Chelatococcus sp. YT9: one gene and its partner. The main gene of each other region encodes a partner of the protein of the gene in region 2 in a complex. Links are inferred from orthologs where the notes say so. Each region holds a gene or a part of one and is shown on either strand. Other genes may lie near its edges. The genes, in order: ccmE and ccmB.

Region 1 (8,166 bases), 1.8 Mb from region 2 along the record:
CTTGGATCCATCACCGAAGTCGTACCCGTCATCGAGGGTCTGCAACGTGCGTTGGAGCGCATCTACCGGCAGCGCGACATTGCCGTCGCAGTCAGCGTTCCCGCCAGCATTCGCTTCCGCGGCGAGAGGCAGGACTTCGAGGCGATGGTCGGCAATCTCATGGACAACGCCTGCAAATGGGCAGAGGCGCGCGTCGAGGTCCGTGCCGAGTTGGAGACCAGCGGCGAGCGCTCGATGCTCGTCGTGACGATCGATGATGATGGCCCCGGACTGATGCCTGAGGTGAGATCGGAGGTGCTGCGACGCGGCCGCCGGTTGGACGAGTCAAAGCCGGGATCGGGCCTTGGCCTTGCGATCGTCGCGGAACTCGCCGGCCTCTATGATGGCTCTCTTAAATTGGACGATGCTCCACTCGGCGGATTGCGTGCAGTATTGGTCCTTCCTGCCCCATGACCGAGTCGTGCAGAGAATGCTATAGTAATTGAGCTAAGTACGACGCTGCAGCCTCCCTGGCCTCCTAATCTAAAAAAAATGGGGGCTTTTCATGAATAGTTTCATGCTAAAAAAGTATATCAAAGTGGCCGCCTTGCAGGTGCCACCTGTCCGGAGACTTTTTCAGCAGCGCGACGAAGCGCGGCAGCGCGTTGGAGACATGCAGACCCAAGCCGCGCGTATGATACCGGATTGCGGGAAAGTGGCTTTCGCCCACTGGGGCGAAGATGCTGTCATCGACTATTTGTTCCGAGACAAGCCCTCGGGCCGCTATCTCGATATAGGCTGCTTCCACCCAGATCTATACTCAAATACCCGTCTGCTCCATGCCAGGGGCTGGAATGGCGTGAATATCGATCCTAATCCCTTCATGATTGAGCAATTCCGTCAACGGCGACCGAACGACGTTAACTTGAACGTGGCCGTTGGGAAGGAGCGCGGTTGTCTTGACTTCTTTGTGTTCCATGAATGGGGATCCAGCAATACCCTTTCGCCGGAGTTCTCCGACAAGATCGCCGAGAGCCAGAACATTCAAGTGCAACGTCGCATTCCCACACAAGTTGTTACGCTTGCTGATGTGATGGAAGAGAACTTCTCCCAAAAAGCTCCCGATTTCATGAATGTCGATGTCGAAAGTCTCGACCTGGAAGTTATTCAGTCTAATGAATGGGAAAAATTCCGGCCTACAATTATTGCTGTTGAGGATTTTGATTTTGACTTCGCCGCCCCGGATGCATCACCAATTTTCAGATTTATGAGATCCGTCGAATATAAGATGATCTCGCGAACGATCTTTACGAGCTTCTTTAGCGAGCAAGGCTTCCGTTTCAGCTGAGGTCCCGTCGCAAGATCGCAGCGAAGGCATCTCTGCAATCTATTAACTGGCTGATTTCGCAATTAAAAAATCCCGCGACAGAATGTCGCCCGATCATGCCCTGAAGTCGGCCGGCGTCCTGCTGTACAGAAGAGGGCATGGTGCTTTGGCTCGTCTTCGCCTTGATGATGGGTGCGGCTATTCTCGCTGTGCTCTGGCCGCTGTCGCGGCCGCTTTCCGTCGATGGTCCGTCGACGGGAGAGAAATCGTTCGTCAAGGATCAGATCCGCGAAATCGAACGCGATGTAGCGCGGGGCTTTCTGTCCCCGGCGGAGAGGGATGTGGCGATTGCCGAAGTCGGGCGCCGTTTTCTGAGAACGGTCTCTGACGAACCGGCCAAATCGCCGGCTCAAGGTGAACCCGCCCTGCGTCGCCGTCGCGCGGCATCGGCTGTCGCCCTGTCGATGATTCCTCTCGTCTCGCTTGCCTTCTACGGCTTGCGAGGCTCCCCGCATTTGCCTGCTGCGCCGTTTTCCGAGCGGTTCCTCGATACGGCGGAGATCGACCTCCAGCAGGCGGTCCGACGGGTAGAGGCGCATCTGGCCAACGCTCCGGAGGACGGGCGGGGCTGGACAATCCTCGCCCCGATTTACATGCGTATGGGCCGTCCGGACGATGCGGTGCGCGCCTATACGGCCTCGCTTCGTCTGGAAGGAGACAATGCCGCCCGTCGCGCAGACTTGGCAGAGGCACAAGTGTTGAGCAGCGGCGGGCTCGTCACCGCGGAAGCCCTGGAGAATTTCAGGGCCGCGCTGAAGCTGGATGCCAAGCTCCCCAAAGCGCGTTACTACATCGCGCTGGCGGCTGAGCAGGACGGGCGTGTGGAGGAGGCTCTAAGCCTTTTCAAGGGCTTGCGTGGCGACGCCGGTCCTGACGCCCCATGGGTGCCGACTGTCGAGACACATATAGCGAAGTTGGAACGCAACGCGCCCGCGGAGGCAATCGCGCGCTTACCGGACGCCGAGCGCGATGAAGCGATCAAAGGGATGGTTGCTGGCCTTGCGGCGCGGCTTGAGGCCGACGGCGGCAATATCGAGGACTGGGTCAGGCTTGTCCGGTCTCATATCGTGCTTGGCGCAAGGGCTGAAGCGCTCGCCGCGCTCTTGAAGGCCCGCGAGCGGTTCAAGTCGGATGAGGCCGCTCTCGCCAAACTCGCTCCGCTAGGGGATGTTCTGCAATCGCCCGCAGCGGATCAATCGCCATGACGCCAAGCGTGGATCCCGGAAGTGTGTATTGGCACAGGTTGCATGGTCGCTCTCCGCGCCTCAAGATCACAGCGTTATTTCCGTGAGCGCCAATGACCCGTAAGCAACGTCGCCTTACCTTGATTGCTGCAGGCGGTGCGGTCGTCGCCATCGCGCTGGCGCTCGTGCTGGTCGCGATGCGGGATACGATCGTATTCTTTCGGGCACCGAGCGACATCGTGAGCATGAATATCCAGCCCGGTACGCGGCTGCGGCTCGGCGGGCTCGTGGCTGAGGGCTCGATTGTCCGAGAGCCCGGTCAGCGGGTCGTTTTCGTTGTGAAGGACGCCAACCATGGCATCACCGTCAACTACACAGGCTTGCTGCCGGATCTCTTCCGTGAGGGGCAGGGCGTGGTGGCGGAGGGTGTCCTGGGAGCGGACAGGCGGTTCACGGCCGACAGTGTCCTCGCCAAGCATGACGAGCGCTATATGCCCCGTGAGGTTGCTGATGCCCTTAAGCAGCAGGGGCTCTGGCAGCATACGGGCGAGGCAGGCCAGGCCGGGGCAACTCAATGATAGTGGAACTCGGCCATTTCGCGCTGACCCTCGCGCTCGCGTTGTCCCTGGTGCAATTTGTTCTGCCGCTGTGGGGGGCGCTTGCCAATGATGAGCCCCTGATGAACGTTGCCGCTCCGGCGGCCCTTGGTACGTTCGGGGCGGTGGGCTTCGCCTTTCTGGCGCTCGCGCATGCCTACGTGACGTCGGATTTCTCGGTTCTCAACGTGGTCGAGAACTCACACACCTTGAAGCCGACGCTTTACAAGATCACCGGTGTGTGGGGAAACCATGAAGGCTCCATGCTGTTGTGGGTCTTCATCCTCGCGCTCTTCGCCGCGCTTGTCGCCATGGCGCGCCACTCGCTGCCACTGCGTCTCAGGGCACTGACCCTCAGCTTCCAGGCCTTGATCGCCAGCGCATTCCTGCTTTTCCTCCTCGCGTCGTCCAATCCCTTTGCGCGGATCAACCCGGCGCCCTTCGAGGGGCAGGACCTCAACCCCATTCTTCAGGACATCGGTCTCGCCATCCATCCGCCGCTCCTCTACATCGGCTATGTCGGCATCTCGATATCCTTCTCCTTCGCGGCCGCGGCCCTTGTGGAAGGACGTATCGACGCGTTGTGGGCCCGGGCTGTCCGACCTTGGACCCTGACGGCATGGGTCTTCCTCACGCTCGGTATCGCGATGGGCTCTTACTGGGCCTATTACGAGCTCGGCTGGGGGGGCTGGTGGTTTTGGGACCCGGTCGAAAACGCCTCGTTCATGCCTTGGCTCGCAGCAACGGCGTTGTTGCACTCCACCGTGGTCATGGAGAAGCGGGATGCGTTGAAAGTTTGGACGATCCTGCTCGCGATCGTCAGCTTTTCGCTTTCTCTGCTCGGCACCTTCCTCGTCCGCTCCGGCGTGCTGACCTCCGTGCACACCTTCGCGACCGACCCGGCACGCGGCGCCTTCATACTCGGTATCCTCGTCTTTTTCATTGGCGGAGCGTTCGCTCTGTTTGCCTGGCGCGCACCGCTCCTGCGTCAGGGAGGGATCTTCGCGCCCGTATCGCGGGAGGGGGCGCTCGTTCTCAATAACCTCTTCCTGGCGACAGCCTGCGCGACCGTTCTCATCGGCACACTTTATCCACTCGCGCTCGAGTCGCTGACTGGGGAGAAGATCTCTGTCGGTGAGCCCTATTTCGAGGCGACCTTCCTCCCGATCATGCTGCCGCTGCTCTTTCTTATCCCCATCGGCCAGACGCTGGCGTGGAAACGAGGGGACCTGCTCGGCGCAGCCCAACGCCTGATGGGGGCCTTCGCCCTCGCCATTGGCGTCGCTCTGGTGGTGATCGCGATCACCGAGGGTGGACCAGTCCTCGCCATCGTCAGCATCGGGCTGGGTTTTTTCATCATTTTCGGTGCCGTGTCCGATACGATCATGCGGTGTTGGCCAAGGGGCGCGAAGCTCGGCATCGTCTGGCGGCGTGCCATTGGCCTGCCCCGGTCCGCATGGGGCACGACCCTGGCTCATGCGGGCGTCGGCGTCGTGGTAATCGGCATCGCCGCTTCAGCCTGGAGCACCGAGGACATCACGCTCGTCAGGCCGGGCGGGAGCATCCAGACCGGCCCCTATACTCTGCGCCTGGAAGGTGTGTTTCCGCGTGCTGCCAACAACTACCGCGAGGATGTGGCTCGGTTCGCGGTTTCGCGTCATGGCCGGCCCCTCGGCACCATGGAGGCATCCAAGAGGTTGTATACGACGCGTGGCACGCCGACGACCGAAGCGGGGATCATGACGATCGGCTTCGGCCAACTCTATGTCAGTCTTGGCGATAACGAAGCCGAAGGCGCCATCGGCCTGAGGGCCTATTGGAAGCCTTATGTCACCCTGATCTGGCTGGGGTCTATCATCATGGCCGTGGGCGGGGCGTTGTCCCTGACCGATCGGCGCATCCGCGTCGGAATCCCGCGCCGCCGCATGGATGTCTCTGCCGTGCCTGCGGAGTGAGCGATGTCTGGGCTCTCGATAGCAGGTTCTCTCTCCTTTCGCCGCTCGTGTGACCAGTCCCGGGGCAGGGCGGTCGCGGCTGTCCTTTTCATTGCCGTCCTGTTCTTTGCCAGCAGTGTCTCGCCGACGCGAGCCGTGGAGTTCGACGAGATCCTCCCCGACAAGGCGCTGGAGGCTCGGGCTCGCACGATCTCGTCCGGCCTGCGCTGTCTTGTTTGCCAGAATCAATCAATTGACGATTCGAACGCGCCGCTCGCGCGAGATCTGCGTATTCTCGTCCGCGAGCGTTTGAAGGCCGGCGATAGCGACGATCAGGTCCGGGCCTTTTTGGTCGCGCGCTACGGTGAGTTCGTGCTGCTCAAGCCTCCGATGACAATGACGACGGTGCTGCTCTGGGGAGCGCCGTTTCTCATTCTCGGCTGCGGAGCCATTGCCATCGCGCTTGGCGTGAGACGTCGCCGCCGGCAGACCCGTGCTGTTCCTCTCAGTGACGAAGAGAAAGCGCGGCTGGAAGCTGCGCTGGGCGGCGATTGAAGGCCCTTGAGCATCGGCGCGGCCTGCGCTGTTTGCCTGTCTCACGTCCCCTTTGAATCTTACGAAGAATTCATGGTTTTGAGAGGGTGCTGTAAGGGGCGGTTTGTCATTGTCTGTTGCGAAGAGGGGGCGCGATGACCGCGTCCTGCGCACGGGAGCCTTGGGGGATGGGGCTTTTGTGTGAGCGTGACTGGAAAGACGATGATGATGGACAAGAATTTGCAGAGCCCTGCCGCGTCTCGGACGGATCGCCAGGCTGGCGTGTCGGCGCCCCGGTCGAACCGGCGCAAGTCTTTGTTGCTGGGGGCGGTGGCACTGGCGGCCCTGGGCACGGCGGGCGTGCTGCAGGGTCTGGTTGCCCCGCCTTATGGTCCGGCCTATGCGCAGCAGATCGCGCCGGCGCCAGCGGTGACGGTGCCCGGTCAGGCCTCCTTCGCCGATCTCGTCGACCGGGTGAAGCCGGCTGTGGTGTCGGTTCAGGTGAAGGTGGCGATCGACAACGTCCGCGATGAGGGCGGCATGCAGCGCTTCGGCGGCCAGCCGGATGACGGCGAGTTCGGCATGCCCGGCATGGGTCCGGGTGGCCCTGGCAACCCCTTCGAGCAGTTCTTCCGCCGCTTCGGTGGCGAGGGCGGGCCGCGCGGCGGCCAGCGCCAGCAGCCGCGCCGCTTCGGCGAGGCGCAGGGGTCGGGCTTCTTCATCAGCCAGGACGGCTATGTCGTCACCAACAACCATGTGGTCGAGAAGGGCTCGGAGATCCAGGTGAAGATGGATGACGGGCGCAGTCTCACGGCCAAGGTCATCGGCACCGACCCGAAGACGGATCTGGCGCTTCTGAAGGTCGATGAGGCCGGCCCGTTCCCCTATGTGCCGCTGGCGGGCGTGGCCCCGCGGGTCGGCGACTGGGTGGTGGCGGTCGGCAATCCCTTCGGGCTTGGCGGCACGGTGACGGCGGGCATCGTCTCGGCGCGAGGCCGTGACATCGGAGCCGGCCCCTATGACGACTTCATCCAGGTCGATGCGCCGATCAACAAGGGCAATTCCGGCGGCCCGACCTTCAACCTGTCCGGCCAGGTGGTGGGCGTGAACACGGCGATCGCCTCGCCATCGGGTGGCAATGTGGGCATCGCCTTCGCCATTCCGTCGGAGACGGTGCAGTCGGTGGTGCAGCAGCTGAAGGACAAGGGCGCGGTGAGCCGCGGCTATATCGGCGTGCAGATCCAGCCGGTGACGGCGGATATCGCGGCGGGCCTTGGGCTCGACAAGGCGGAAGGGGCGATCGTGGCGCGCGTCGAGGACAATGGTCCGGCGGCCAAGGCCGGCCTGAAGGCGGGCGATGCGATCGTGGCGCTCGATGGCAAGGCGGTCAGCGACGCGCGTGCCCTGTCGCGGGAGATCGCCGGCCATGCGCCGGGCTCCAAGCTCGACCTGACGGTGTGGCGCGACGGCAAGACGCAGAAGATCGCGCTGACGCTGGCGACGATGCCGGGTGAGAAGACGGCGGCGCTGAGCGAGGAGCAGGGCGCCGGCCAGGGCAAGCTCGGGCTGCAGCTGGCACCTGCGGCCAGCGTCGGCGGCGCCGGCCAGGAGGGCGTGGTGGTGATGGGCGTTCAGCCCGGCTCGCCTGCCGAGGAGCGTGGCCTGAAGACCGGCGACGTCATCGTCGAGGCCTCCGGCCGCAAGGTCGAGCGTCCGGCCGACATCACCAAGGTGATCGCCGACGTCAAGAAGGAAGGCCGCAAGGCTGTCCTCTTCCGCCTGAAGACCGACGACGGCTCGCGCTTCGTCGCCCTGCCGGTGGCGTAAGGCCCGACAGCCAGGACATTGGGGGAGGACGGCGCGCCGCGCAAGCGGCGCGTCGGCCCCCTCAAGCCTCGGAGAGCCAGGACCCCTGCCGGGGATCGTGACCGCGTACCAGGCTCTCCAAAACGCGGCAGGCCGGACACCATCATCCCGCCTGCCGCTCTTCTTGTGAATGCTTATGGCGCAGAGGCGAAAATGCAGATATTTCCGCTCCCTCAGGACGACTCTTCGCCTACACTCGACGCCATGCGGATTCTCGTTATCGAAGATGATCAGGAAGCGGCCGCCTACCTCGCGAAGGCGCTGCGCGAAGCTGGCCATGTCGCGGACCTCGCGCCTGATGGGCTGGAAGGCTATGCCCTCGCTCGAGAGGGCAGCTACGATGTGCTCATTGTCGACCGTATGTTGCCGAAGCTTGATGGGCTGTCGGTAATCCGGTCGCTGCGTGAGCAACATATTGATACGCCGGTTCTCATCTTGTCGGCCCTGGGTCAGGTCGATGATCGCGTCAAGGGCTTGAGGGCTGGCGGCGACGATTATTTGCCCAAGCCCTACTCCTTCACCGAGCTGCTTGCCCGCATCGAGGTTCTGTCGCGCCGCCGCGCAGCCCCCACGGGGGAGGCGACATCGTACCGGGTCGGCGATCTCGAGCTCGACCGCCTGTCGCATCGTGTCACGCGCTCCGGCCAGGAAATCGTCTTGCAACCCCGCGAGTTTCGCTTGCTGGA
Region 2 (8,414 bases):
CGGACGGGTTCGAAGGCCCGTTGTCGGGACGCATCACGCGGTTTTCGCCGCCACGAGATCGTCGATGCGGGCGCAAAGGTTCTTCAGAACGAAATACTGATCGGCCGGGACCTTCCCGTCATTGACCTCCTGCGTCCAGGTCTCAAGAGGCAACTTGATGCCGAAAGCCTTGTCGATCGCGAAAGCGATATCGAGGAAGGCCAGCGAATCAATTCCGAGGTCGTCGATGGCGTGGCTTTCCGGCGTGATCTGGTCACGCGGAATATCAGCGGTTTCGGCGATGATATCGGCGACGGTCTCGAAGGTAGATGCCATCGCTTGGCTCTCCTGTCCGTGAAGTGTGCAACCCTTGCAAGGCGCAACAGAAAAAATGCCCAGGCACGCGGTGCGTGCGCGGGGCCTTGATGCGTTTCCCTATACATGAGCGCCGGCTCTTGTCCAAGCGCGGGTGACGGTTCGGTGACCGATCTTCGTCGCATATTCGCAGATTGTGCGACATCGCACGCCATCGACGCTGCCGCCGTTTTCGCCAAGCGGACCTTCGATAGCATGCTGCGGGTGGAAGGTGAGGCGGCCTTGCGGCCGCCTCATTCATCATCAGGCTGCGAGATTTCGCAGGACATACTGCAGGATGCCGCCGTTGCGGAAATAATCCAGCTCGTCGAGCGTATCGATGCGGCAGGTCAACGGCACATTCTTCACCGAGCCATCGCTCATTGTGATCTCGGCAACCAGAGTCTGACGTGGCTTGAGATCACCCTCGATGCCGCGAATCGTGACGACCTCGTCCCCCTGCAGGCCGAGTGTCTGCCAGGAATCCTCACCCTGGAACACCAGCGGGACGATGCCCATGCCAACGAGGTTTGAGCGGTGGATGCGCTCGAAGCTCTGGGCAATGACGGCGCGAATGCCGAGCAGTTTGGTTCCCTTGGCCGCCCAGTCGCGGGAGGAGCCGGTGCCGTATTCCTTGCCGGCGAACACCACCAGCGGAACACCCTCCGCCTTGTACTTCATGGCCGCGTCGTAGATGGGCATCTCGGCACCGTCGGGCCAGTGCTTCGTGAAGCCGCCCTCCTTGCCCCCGAGCATCTGATTCTTGATGCGGATATTGGCGAAGGTGCCGCGCATCATGACTTCATGGTTGCCGCGGCGGGTGCCGTATTGGTTGAAGTCCTGCGGGCGCACCTGGTGATCGCGGAGATAGTGGCCGGCAGGGCTCGCTTCCTTGATCGAGCCGGCCGGGGAGATGTGGTCCGTCGTGATCGAATCGAGGAACAGACCCATCACCCGTGCCTTCACGATGTCCGTGACCGGCTCGGGTTTCATCTCCATGCCTTCGAAGTAAGGCGGATTCTGCACGTAGGTAGACCCCGAATCCCAGGCATAGGTCTCGCCGGTTGGTACAGCGATCTTCTGCCAATTCTCGTCGCCCTTGAAGACGTCCGCGTATTTCTCCTGGAACATCGTCTTGGTGACGTTCTCACGGATGAACTTGGCGATCTCCTGGTTGGAGGGCCAGATGTCCTTGAGATAGACGGGTTTCCCGTCTGATCCTGTGCCGAGCGGCTCGGTCGTCAGGTCGATCTGCAGCGAGCCGGCGATGGCATAGGCGACGACCAGCGGCGGCGAAGCGAGGTAGTTCGCCTTCACGTCCGGGTTCACGCGGCCCTCGAAGTTGCGGTTGCCGGAGATGACGGCGCCCGCGACGAGGTCGTTCTTGTTGATCGCCTCGGAGATGTTTTCAGGCAGCGGACCGGAGTTGCCGATGCAGGTGGTGCAGCCGAAGCCGACGAGATTGAACCCGAGCGCGTCGAGATCGGTTTGCAGGCCCGAAGCGTTGAGATAGCCCTCGACGACCTGCGATCCTGGCGCGAGCGAGGTCTTCACCCATGGCTTCGACGTGAGGCCGCGCGCCACGGCGTTGCGCGCAAGGAGCCCGGCCGCGATCAGTACGCTGGGGTTGGATGTATTTGTGCAGGACGTAATGGCCGCGATGGTGACGTCGCCATGGCCCAGCGTGAAGTCGGCGTCGGCGACGGCGACGCGCTTGGTCGCCTCGCCCGGCTTCTTGAACTCGCCCTCAAGGGCGGTGAGGAAGCCTTCCTTGGTGCCGGAGAGCAGCACACGGTCCTGCGGGCGCTTGGGGCCGGCGAGCGAGGGCAGCACGGAGCCGATATCAAGCTCGAGGATATCGGAAAAAACAGGATCCGGCGTCCCTGCCTCGCGCCACATCCCCTGCGCCTTGGAATAGGCCTCGACCAGCGCGATGCGGTCGTCGGTGCGTCCGGTTTCGTCGAGATAGGCGATGGTTTCGCTGTCCACGGGGAAGAAGCCGCAGGTCGCACCATATTCCGGCGCCATGTTGCCAATTGTGGCGCGATCGGCGAGCGAGAGATGGTCGAGACCTTCCCCGAAGAATTCGACGAACTTGCCTACCACACCCTTCTTGCGCAACATCTGGGTGACGGTCAGCACGAGGTCGGTCGCCGTGATGCCCTCGTTGAGCTTGCCGGTGAGCTTGAAGCCTATGACCTCGGGTATGAGCATGGAAACGGGCTGGCCGAGCATGGCCGCCTCGGCCTCGATGCCACCCACGCCCCAGCCGAGCACGCCGAGGCCGTTCACCATGGTGGTGTGGCTGTCGGTGCCAACGCAGGTGTCGGGATAGGCGACCGTCTCGCCGTCCTCGGTCTTGGTCCAAACGGTCTGCGCGAGGTACTCGAGGTTGACCTGGTGGCAGATGCCGGTGCCGGGGGGCACGACGCGGAAGTTATCGAAGGCCGACTGGCCCCATTTCAGGAAGCGGTAGCGCTCCTGGTTCTGCTTGTACTCTTCCTCGACGTTCTTGCCGAAGGCGGCATTGTTGCCGAAGAAGTTGACGATCACGGAGTGGTCGATCACGAGGTCGACCGGCACCAGCGGGTTGATGCGCTTGGGATCCCCACCGAGATTGACCATGGCGTCACGCATGGCGGCGAGGTCCACGACCGCTGGAACGCCAGTGAAGTCCTGCATCAGCACGCGCGACGGGCGATAGGCGATCTCCCGCTCGGCCGTGCCGCGGTTCACCAGCCAGTCCTTGATGGCGATGATGTCCTTCTTCGTGACGGAGCGGCCGTCCTCGAAGCGCAAGAGGTTCTCCAGGAGGACCTTCATCGAGAAGGGCAGGCGGGAAATCCCCTCCAGGCCGTTCTTTTCGGCTTCCGGCAGGGAGTAGTAGGTGTAAGTCTTGCCAGCCGCGACAATGGTGCGGCGAGAGGAGAAGCTGTCGACGGATTTGGTCATCGCGTGATCCTTCGGGGACGGACGGCACAGATGTCCTGGTGAGACAGAAATGCCGGCCTGTTGCGCAACAGCGCGCGCCGCCCCGGGGGTGCCCAGGTCCCCGCGCGTCACGCGCGCGGCGCAGCCTGCGCTCTATATAGAGAGTTTCGTGTCGGACTGCTAGACGAATCATAGTCGTTCTAAACTGTCCGTGAAGTCTTTCTTGTCATTCCGCCCTCGCTCTCCGCCACAGAGGTTTGCCATCTTGCGCCTTGAGATCGATCGTCTTTCCTGCCGCCGTTCCGGACGGCTGCTGGTCGAGGACCTGACGCTCACGATCCCCGGTGGCGAGGTGCTTGTGGTCAAGGGGCCTAACGGCGCGGGGAAGTCGACGCTGCTCGCGACGCTTGCCGGGCGGCTCAGGCCGGCCGCCGGCACGATCCGCCTGGCCGGGAATCGCAACTTCGCGGAGCAGCGCGCCGAGGAGGATGCGCCGCTCGCTGAACAGGCGGTCATGGTCGGTCATCGCGACGGCCTGAAAACGGCACTGACCGCGACTGAGAACCTGGTCTTCGCCGCAGCCATGCTGGGGACGCCGGCGACGCCGCAGCAGGCAGCTGCGGCCCTTGATGATCTCGGCCTTGTCCATGTCTCCGATATTCCCGTCGGATATCTCTCGGCGGGCCAGCGGCGGCGAGTGGCATTGGCGCGACTTATTCTGGTCGATCGGCCCGTATGGCTGCTCGACGAGCCCACCGCTGCGCTGGATCTCGCGGCACAGAACGATCTTGCCCATCTCATGCAGCGGCATCTGGCGCGCGGCGGTCTCATCGTTGCAGCTACACATCTTCCGCTTGGGCTCGACGGCGGGAGGGAGCTCACACTTGGGATGAGGGAAGATGGCGGAGATGGCCCCGGCGCGTATCCTGACGTCAGGGATGCTTGGGAGCTCGGCGCATGATGGCCGCTCTCGGTGCTCTTCTCATCCGGGATTTGAAGCTTGCGGCGCGAGTCGGCGGCTCCGGGCTACTCGGGGTGGTGTTCTTCCTGATGCTCGTCACGCTCATTCCCTTCGCGCTTGGGCCGGATCTCAATCTTCTGCGTCGCATCGGCCCGGCCATTCTGTGGATCGCGGCGGTGCTCGCCACCCTCATCGGCCTCGACAGGCTATTTCAGGGCGATGAGGAGGATGGCTCCCTCGATCTCATGCGCATGTCGCGGGTGCCGCTTGAGCTCACCGTTGTCGTCAAGGGTCTCGCACACTGGCTAACGACGGGCTTTCCGCTGGCGCTGCTCTCGCCGTTATTCGGGCTGCTGCTTGCCCAGGAGCCAGATGCGATGCTGGCCGTGATGGCGACACTGATGGTCGGTACGCCGGCTCTCACGTTCATAGGCGGTATCGGGGCGGCGCTGACAGCGAGCCTGCCGCGCGGCGGCCTCATCCTGGCCGTGCTCGTCCTCCCCCTGATGATCCCTACATTGATCTTTGGCGTCTCTGCAGCGCAGGCGGCTCTTGGAGGGACCGTGCCGTTCCTCACACCCTTCCTGGTGCTCGCGGCGCTGAGCCTTGTCGCGATCGTGACCGGTGCCGTCGCGTCCGCGGCAGCGTTACGCGGCGGCGGATAGCAGGAGACCGTTGCGGGCGGCACCGTCGGCCGCTACATCACGATGATGCGGAGGAGCACCATGCCGACCAGCCTTCTATGGGGGCTCGCCAATCCCACGCGCTTCATGGCCTTGTCGGCCCGCATCCTGCCTTGGATGGCGGGTTTGAGCGCGCTTGTAACCGTCGCTGGGCTCTATCTCGCGCTGTTTTCATCGCCGGCCGACTATCAGCAGGGCGAGACGGTCCGCATCATGTATATCCACGTACCAGCTGCCTGGCTTGCGCTTGCGCTCTACACGATCATGAGCGCATCGGCGCTCGGAACGCTGGTGTGGCGCCATCCGCTGGCGGATGTCTCGCAGAAGGCGGCGGCGCCTATCGGGGCCGCCTTCACGTTGCTGTGCCTCATCACAGGCTCTCTCTGGGGCAAGCCCATGTGGGGTACCTGGTGGGTATGGGATGCGCGCCTCACCTCAGTGCTCGTCCTTTTCCTCATCTATCTCGGCATTCTCGCGCTCTGGCGTGCCATCGAAGATCCCGGACAGGCGGCGCGTGCCGTTGCCATTCTCACCTTGGTTGGCTTCGTCAATATTCCCATCGTCAAGTTCTCGGTGGATTGGTGGAACACCCTGCACCAGCCGGCTTCCGTCATCCGCATGGATGGCGCCACGATCGATGCCAGCATGCTGTGGCCGTTGTTCGTGATGGCGATCGGGCTCACGCTGCTGGCCCTGACGCTGCACATGTCCGGCATGCGCAGCGAGATTCTGGCGCGGCGGGTTCGCAGCCTGACCTTGAAGGCCGCTGATCCCTCGGCCGAGCGCCGCCTTCCGCTGGGCGCCGGGTCCGCCGGTGCCGGACCGGCGTGAGGCTCGGGTAATGATTGCGCTCGGTGCACCACATATCGGCTTCGTGCTGGCTGCCTATGGGGCGGCTGCACTGATCGTGTTGGGCCTCGTGGCGCGTGCCGTCCTGGACAGCCGGATGCGGAACAGGGCACTCGGCGCCTTGGCTGCGCGCGGGGTGGCTCGTAACAGAATGCCATCGTCCGGCCACGCTCCGGGTGCAAGTGCCATGCGACATGCCGGCGATAATGGTGGCGCCGCCGGGACCATATCATCGGCACGGGGTGCCGCGGACCAGGATACAGGCGAGGACAAAGAGGGTGGTGCTGCGCGATCCCACAACAACGGACGGAGCGATCGCTCCTGAAGACGGGTCCCTGCGGCGGCGTCGGATCCTGCTTGCGGTGCCACTTGTCATTTTCCTGGCGCTGGCTGTGCTGTTCATGGTGCGATTGTTTGCCGGCGATCCGGCGCGCATCCCGTCAGCGCTCATAGGCCGTCCGGTTCCGGCGTTTTCCTTGCCGCCGCTCGAGGGGCTCGTGCGTGATGGCCAGCCTGTCCCGGGGCTGACCAATGAGAGCTTGTTGGCGGCGGGCCCGAATCAGGTGACGGTGGTGAATATCTGGGCTTCCTGGTGCGCACCATGTCGCGAGGAACATCCGCTCCTGATGAGCCTGGCGCAGGATCCGCGCGTCAAAGTCGTCGGCATCAACTACAAGGACAATTCTGAGAATGCCCGGCGTTTTCTCGGCGCGCTTGGCAATCCGTTCACGGCAGTCGGCGTGGATGCAGCTGGCCGCGCCTCCATCGACTGGGGCGTGTATGGCGTGCCTGAAACCTTTATCGTTAGCCGCGACGGCCGGATTCAACATAAACATATCGGGCCGTTAACCCCCGAGGCGCTGCAAACAAGTATCAAGGCAGCGATCGACAAGGCCGCTTCGCCCTGACGATTCGTTCCCATCCGTCTGACCGGTCCTCACGAGCGGTCATCAGCACCAGCAGGTTCCCTCCCCGGACCACAGCCATCCATGATCGCGCGTTCCCCCAAGCTTCCCAAGGAAAGTGACGTCCTGCTGCTCAGCGCGGAACTCAGCGCAGAGCGGACGGCCAGCCTTGTGCGTATGATCACGGGAATTGTCCTTCTCGCCGCGATCGCGTTTGTCGACCGCAAGAGCGATTTCTCGCCAATCGGCGAGCGCCAGGTTTTCTATGCCCAGCTCACTGTGCTGACGTTGTTCCTGTCGGGCCTTTTGAGCTACGTGCTGGTGCGCATCCGTCTCTGGCGCTGGTGGATGAGCTTTGTCACGGCAACGATCGACATGTTCATCGTTGCCTTCAACATCTGGCTCAACGTCTGGGTCACCGGGCTGACTGGCCAATATATCCTGTCGTTTCCGATCATTGCGGCCCTACCGCTGGTGTTCGCGAGCAATGCATTGCGCCTGCGGCCGAGCGTCCAGATCTACACGACGGTCCTGCTCGTCCTATCGCTGATCGCTGTGGGAATTTTCGCCGCGCCTGCGCAAGTAACGTTCCCGCGCCCCCCTGAGCTCATGGTCCAGGACCAATTCGGCTGGCAGCCAAATTTCGCGCGCGTTGTCATTCTGCTTCTCACTGGCGGCATTCTCATCCTTGCGTCCGCGCGCGGCCGCAAGCTTCTGGTGCGCGCGGTGGAAGAAACAACGATCCGCCTCAATCTCGGCCGCTATTTGCCGGCGGAGCTCGCGCCGGTGCTCGCCGAAGGGCGCATCAGCGAACTTAAGGCCGGCCGCCGAAGCGTTGTGACGTTGATGTTTGTCGACATCCGCGGCTCGACCGCCATGGAGGAAAGCCTGTCACCCTCAGCGGTGGTGGAGCTGATCGGCACGTTTCGTGAGCATGTCATGGCTGCGGCGGCCGCGCATGGCGGCGTCATCGACAAGTTCATCGGCGATGGCGCCTTCCTTGTCTTCGGCATGCCGGAACCCGGCGAGGACGACGCGGCGCGGGCGCTCGCCTGCGGGCGGGCCATTCTGGACCGCATGGACAAATGGAACCTGGAACGCGGCCGGAATGGGTTCGATCCCATCCGCATCGGCATCGGCGTGCATAGCGGAGAGGCGTTCATCGGCGCCATCGGCAACGACATGCGCCTGGACTTCACGGTGCTGGGCGATGCGGTGAACGTTGCCTGCCGCCTCGAGCAGGCGACGAAGCTCCACCAGGTCGCATTCCTCGTGTCAGAGGAAGCGCTCGCCGCTGCCCGTGCCGACCGATCCGGATGGCGCCATATCGGCGAGCAATCCCTGCGCGGCCGGGCCGAACCCATCGAGCTGTTCACGCCCGCCGATCTGAGGGGCTGGGAGACAGCCAGAGCCGAGCCCGCCAGCCAAGCCTCCTGACCCGAACCCGGGTGCTCTGCGGCTGCCGAGCTCTCCTATGCCTCGGGCTGGTCCTTCTCGGGCAGAGAATGGCGCATGATGAGTGGAGTCTGCGCCAGCGCGAAGACGATGGTGATCGGCATCGTCGCGAAAACCTTGAAGTTCACCCAGAAGTCGGTGGACTGGGTTCGCCAGACCACCTCGTTCAAAACCGCAAGGAAGAAGAAGAACAGCCCCCAGCGCCAGGTCAGCTTTCGCCATCCCTCCTCGTCGAGATGAAACACGCTATCGAAGACGATCGGGAGGAGCGGCTTGTTGAAGGCCAATCCGCCAATG

Evidence for each region.
Region 1: the proteins of ccmB (region 2) and ccmE are in contact, whole or in part, in a solved structure (PDB 8CE8), measured with the Escherichia coli proteins. The link is inferred for Chelatococcus sp. YT9 from one-to-one orthologs.

What each region holds. Positions count from the first base shown.
Region 1 is NZ_JAHBRW010000001.1:3,179,947-3,188,112, forward strand. Bases 1,697-4,395 are described here. They hold ccmE (cytochrome c maturation protein CcmE), read left to right. Parts: upstream 1,697-2,663; coding sequence 2,664-3,128; downstream 3,129-4,395. Other genes in these bases: ccmI (c-type cytochrome biogenesis protein CcmI), read left to right, coding at 1,697-2,571; KIO76_RS14580 (heme lyase CcmF/NrfE family subunit), read left to right, coding at 3,125-4,395. In the rest of the region: KIO76_RS14560 (sensor histidine kinase), read left to right, coding at 1-453; KIO76_RS14565 (FkbM family methyltransferase), read left to right, coding at 545-1,327; more of ccmI, read left to right, coding at 1,465-1,696; more of KIO76_RS14580, read left to right, coding at 4,396-5,101; KIO76_RS14585 (cytochrome c-type biogenesis protein), read left to right, coding at 5,105-5,635; KIO76_RS14590 (Do family serine endopeptidase), read left to right, coding at 5,840-7,441; KIO76_RS14595 (response regulator transcription factor), read left to right, coding at 7,685-8,166. UniProt on the Escherichia coli protein: Heme chaperone required for the biogenesis of c-type cytochromes. Transiently binds heme delivered by CcmC and transfers the heme to apo-cytochromes in a process facilitated by CcmF and CcmH.
Region 2 is NZ_JAHBRW010000001.1:1,378,053-1,386,466, reverse strand. Bases 3,109-6,055 are described here. They hold ccmB (heme exporter protein CcmB), read left to right. Parts: upstream 3,109-4,221; coding sequence 4,222-4,890; downstream 4,891-6,055. Other genes in these bases: KIO76_RS06235 (heme exporter protein CcmD), read left to right, coding at 5,750-6,055; KIO76_RS06240 (heme ABC transporter permease), read left to right, coding at 4,951-5,739; ccmA (heme ABC exporter ATP-binding protein CcmA), read left to right, coding at 3,530-4,225; acnA (aconitate hydratase AcnA), read right to left, coding at 3,109-3,285. Outside these bases: KIO76_RS06260 (acyl carrier protein), read right to left, coding at 34-315; more of acnA, read right to left, coding at 598-3,108; more of KIO76_RS06235, read left to right, coding at 6,056-6,082; KIO76_RS06230 (DsbE family thiol:disulfide interchange protein), read left to right, coding at 6,120-6,665; KIO76_RS06225 (adenylate/guanylate cyclase domain-containing protein), read left to right, coding at 6,747-8,099; KIO76_RS06220 (septation protein A), read right to left, coding at 8,135-8,414. UniProt on the Escherichia coli protein: Required for the export of heme to the periplasm for the biogenesis of c-type cytochromes.